One region of the Clostridium sp. JN-9 genome, then DNA from elsewhere that is predicted to be linked to it. Evidence: a T-box and tRNA genes for the amino acid it is inferred to sense, from the RefSeq annotation. Region 1 holds a T-box; the other holds one or more tRNA genes.
What was found. A T-box is a leader RNA that pairs with one kind of tRNA and senses whether it is charged. The one in region 1 lies ahead of pheS (phenylalanine--tRNA ligase subunit alpha), so its partner is inferred to be a tRNA-Phe.
Positions count from the first base shown of each region.

Region 2: it encodes a tRNA-Phe, which carries the amino acid that the T-box ahead of pheS (phenylalanine--tRNA ligase subunit alpha) is inferred to sense. The anticodon was not compared.

Region 1 covers NZ_CP035280.1:2,651,519-2,653,989, forward strand. Annotated here, with positions in the region: gene pheT (phenylalanine--tRNA ligase subunit beta) at 1-304, opposite strand, end outside; gene pheS (phenylalanine--tRNA ligase subunit alpha) at 318-1,337, opposite strand; T-box leader at 1,390-1,620, opposite strand; gene EQM05_RS12810 (RNA methyltransferase) at 1,667-2,455, opposite strand; gene EQM05_RS12815 (TrkA family potassium uptake protein) at 2,470-2,471, opposite strand, start outside.
Region 2 covers NZ_CP035280.1:72,776-75,246, reverse strand. Annotated here, with positions in the region: gene EQM05_RS00400 (IS607 family transposase) at 1-363, opposite strand, end outside; gene EQM05_RS00395 (peroxiredoxin) at 600-1,082, shown strand; tRNA gene EQM05_RS00390 (tRNA-Phe) at 1,183-1,258, opposite strand; rRNA gene rrf (5S ribosomal RNA) at 1,266-1,382, opposite strand; rRNA gene EQM05_RS00380 (23S ribosomal RNA) at 1,434-2,471, opposite strand, start outside.

The DNA of each region.
Region 1 (2,471 bases):
CTCCATGAAGGGTTGAACCGTGAAGAGCCACTGGAACTATATCATTTTCCTTCATATTTGTAGCAGCTGTAACTATTTGAATATTTTCATCTTTTCCAATATCCACCTGGCATACAACTAATTTATCTGCATCAGGATGCTTTTCTATTTTTAATATTTTTCCTGTAACTACATTTTGAATTTCTTCTCCTGTAGTTATAACCTCCTCCACCTGTGAGCCGGATAGTGTTAATCTGTCTCCTAATTCCTTTGCTGAAATATCTATATTAACATAATCTTGTAACCATTTAACTGGAACCTTCATTTTTTTACCTCCTCTAAAATTGATTTAAGAATCTCATATCACTTTCATAAAGCTGTCTTATATCATCAATGCCGTATTTAAGCATAACCATTCTGTCTACTCCAAATCCAAATGCAAATCCACTGTATACTTCAGGGTCAATGCCGCAGTTTCTAAGTACCTGTGGATGTACCATTCCGCAGCCAAGAAGCTCTATCCAGCCGCTGCCTTTGCAAACTCTGCAGCCTTTTCCTTCACATACAAAGCATGTGGCATCCATTTCTGCAGATGGTTCTGTGAATGGGAAGTGGTGAGGCCTGAACTTTGTGTTTACCTTTTCACCGAACATTTTCTTTGCAAACATCTCAAGTGTTCCCTTTAAGTCAGCAAAGGTTATGCCCTTATCAACTACCAATCCTTCCATTTGATAAAAAATAGGAGAATGAGTTGCATCTACTGCATCTGAACGATAAACCTTTCCTGGAGCTATCATCTTTATAGGCGGTTTATTATTTTCCATAGTTCTTATCTGAATTGGAGATGTCTGGGTTCTTAAAACTATATTGTCATTGATATAAAATGTATCCTGTTCTCCACGTGCAGGGTGGTTCTTAGGTATATTCAATGCTTCAAAGTTATAATAATCAAGCTCCACCTCAGGTCCTTCTTCAATGGTGAATCCCATGGATATAAATATCTCCTTCATGGCCTCAAGGGTTATGTCAAGAGGATGTCTTTTACCTATAATCTGCTTTTTACCAGGCATGGAAATATCTATGACTTCATTTTCAAGCCTATTCTTCTTTTCAATTTCTTTTATTTCATCTGAGGCCTTTGCTATAAAGTCTTCTATGTTTTCTCTTACCTCATTTGCTATTTTGCCTACAACTGGTCTTTCATCCTTGGTAAGTGATCCCATACCTCTAAGTATTTGTGTTAATTCACCCTTTTTGCCAAGATATTTAACTCTGATATTTTCAATTTCGCTTACATTTGCAGCTTCCTTTAATTCCTTTAAGGCACTGTCTTTTATGCTTTTTAGTTTTTCCTTCATTTTATTTCTCCTTTCCTTACTTTTGAAATTTACAATAAAAAAAACGCCCCTAAAAAGGGACGAATTATATCCGCGGTACCACCCAAGTTAGCATAAATGCTCACTTTATTTTATAACGGTAAAAGCCGCCAGCTGCTACTAATAGTCAGAAAAAATCCAGCTAAATTTACAGTTAGAACTCCGGAGTGAACTTCAATATCATTACATTTAAAAAAGCTCTCAGTCTAAGGCTTTTCATCCCTGAAAATTTTATGATATCTACTCTCTCCATCAAAATGTGTACATATATGTTTATCTTTTTTATATTTTACATATTAATTATCATAATGTCAAATTTTATTCAGCTTTTGTCTTACTGCTTCATACATCATAACAGAAACAGCCACAGCTGCATTTAGAGACTCTGCATTTCCAGGCATGGGAAGTTTGGCCTTAATATCCCCAATGTTCATAATCTCACTGCTGATACCACTGCCTTCATTTCCCACAGCAATGATATATCTTCCTTTTAAATCAATATCATAGAAGTTCATATCTGCATCTAGTGTACTTACTATTAATTTAAAGCCTTTTTCTCTTAAACTGTTAAGCAGCTCTAAGTTTTCATCCTCTATAACAGGCACATTGAAAATGGAACCCATAGTGGATCTTAATGTCTTATTATTATAGACATCCACTGTGCCCTTTGTTAATATAACTCCTAAGGCACCAGAAGCATGTGCTGTTCTTATAATGGTTCCAAGATTTCCGGGATCCTGAACCTTATCTGCCAGCACATAAAAGCCTTCTTCAAAGGAAATATTGTTTTCCTTCATGGCAACCACTGCCAGCACTCCCTGAGGTGTTTCAGTGTCACTTAAATACTTTATAACATGATCTGATGTCCAATATACATTGGTGCCTTTTTTAACTTTAGCTTCAAAACCGTAACTGTTCCATTTATCTCTGGAAGCTTCTGAAACAAATATAGTTTCCACATTAAAGCTGGATTTTAGAGCTTCTTCTGTGAATCTAAAGCCTTCAACTATGAATTTCCTGCTGAGTTTTCTGTATCTTTTTTCCAAAAGCTTCTTTGCATTTTTTATCAGTTTATTTTCTTTGCTTCTTATTATATCCATATATTTAATACCTGTT
Region 2 (2,471 bases), 640 kb from region 1:
AGATGTCATACACTCATCAATAAGTTTATTCCATTTTTTACGATTATAATTCAATCCACTCCCATAATCTTCAATCACTTCATCTACAATAATTCCTTTTGCATTAGCATATTGTTTAAGAAATGTAACTTGATTCTTTAAATCATCTTTTTGATTAGAAGTTGAAACTCTTGTATATATAACTACTTTTTTTCCAGAAGATGTTATACCCATAAACTCTTTATACTGTTCATAAGTATAAAACCGCCTATTTGTTGGTGTTCTAAATGCTTTTAATTTTCCTGCGTTATCCCATCGTTGTAGTGTTAAAACTGATACATTTAATAATTCAGCAAATTCTTTAGGCTTATAGTTCTTACTCAAATATAATCACTCCCTTTTTGGTGATTATATTATATCATGCCAGAATATACTTGTATATAAATTTATAAACTATTTTATCTCTCCTTATCCTAAAATATTATTAACATATCTATTATTACATATGGATATCTACTAATGCAACAATTTATATTTTTAGCAATACTTGATATTATTTAATAATGACTATATTATATACTTATAAGAATTAAATACTATATGAAATTTGAGGTGTTAATGTGGAAAATGTTAAAACTATAAGTGAATTGAAAATTGGCGATAAAGCTCCTAATTTTAATTTGAAGGGTTCTGATGGTAAAGATCATTCCCTGGTGGATTTCTTAGGTGAAAAGGTAGTGCTGTATTTTTACCCAAAGGATAATACATCAGGATGCACTAAAGAAGCCTTGTGCTTTATAGATAATTATGAAAACTTTTCTAATTTAAATACAATAATATTGGGCATTAGCAGAGATTCCTTATCTTCCCATGATAAATTTATAAAAAAGCTGAACATACCTTATATTTTGCTATCAGACTCTGAAGAAGTGGTATGTAATCTATATGGTGTTTTAAAAGAGAAGAATATGTATGGTAAGAAATCCATTGGAATTGAGAGAAGTACTTTCATTATTAATGAGGATGGCATAATAGAAAATATATATAGAAAAGTAAAAGTTGATAAACATGTGGATAACATTTTATCCTTTCTTACAAAATAATGAATTTAGCAAAAAGATCATGTAATTTTAGTTATATGATCTTTTTTTATAACATAATCAAAAAATAAAATAACACCTTAGATAAAATCTAAAGTGCTATTGGTGGCCAGACCAGGAATCGAACCAGGGACACGAGGATTTTCAGTCCTCTGCTCTACCGACTGAGCTATCTGGCCAAGTATTACCTGGCAACTACCTACTCTCCCACAGAGCCTCCCCTGCAGTACCATCGGCGCAATAAAGCTTAACCTTCGTGTTCGGAATGGGAACGGGTGTTGCCTTTACGCCATCATTACCAGATCTATATGAAAGAACAAATCTTGTTCTTTCAAAATTGCACAGTATAATTATTTGGTCAAGCCCTCGACCTATTAGTATTAGTCAGCTGAACATGTTGCCATGCTTACACCTCTAACCTATCAACCTAGTGTTCTTCTAGGGGTCTTACTAGCTTACGCTATGGGAAATCTAATCTTGAGGTGGGTTTCACGCTTAGATGCTTTCAGCGTTTATCCCGTCCCGACATAGCTACCCAGCCATGCTCCTGGCGGAACAACTGGTACACCAGAGGTCAGTCCATCCCGGTCCTCTCGTACTAAGGACAGCTCCTCTCAAATTTCCTACGCCCGCGACGGATAGGGACCGAACTGTCTCACGACGTTCTGAACCCAGCTCGCGTGCCGCTTTAATGGGCGAACAGCCCAACCCTTGGGACCTACTTCAGCCCCAGGATGCGACGAGCCGACATCGAGGTGCCAAACCTCCCCGTCGATGTGGACTCTTGGGGGAGATCAGCCTGTTATCCCCGAGGTAGCTTTTATCCGTTGAGCGATGGCCCTCCCACGAGGAACCACCGGATCACTAAGCCCGACTTTCGTCCCTGCTCCACTTGTATGTGTCGCAGTCAAGCTCCCTTCTGCCTTTGCACTCTTCGCGCGATTTCCAACCGCACTGAGGGAACTTTTGGGCGCCTCCGTTACATTTTAGGAGGCGACCGCCCCAGTCAAACTGCCCACCTAACAATGTCCCGTGACCAGTTTCATGGCCACCGGTTAGAATCTCAGTACTGTCAGGGTGGTATCCCAAGGGTGACTCCACAGAAGCTGACGCCCCTGCTTCGCAGTCTCCCACCTATCCTGTACAGACAATACCGAAACTCAATGCTAAGCTACAGTAAAGCTCTACGGGGTCTTTCCGTCCAATCGCGGGTAGCAAGCATCTTCACTTGCACTACAATTTCGCCGGATTTGTTGTCGAGACAGTGCCCAAGTCATTACGCCATTCGTGCGGGTCGGAACTTACCCGACAAGGAATTTCGCTACCTTAGGACCGTTATAGTTACGGCCGCCGTTTACTGGGGCTTAAGTTCACCGCTTCACTTGCGTTAAC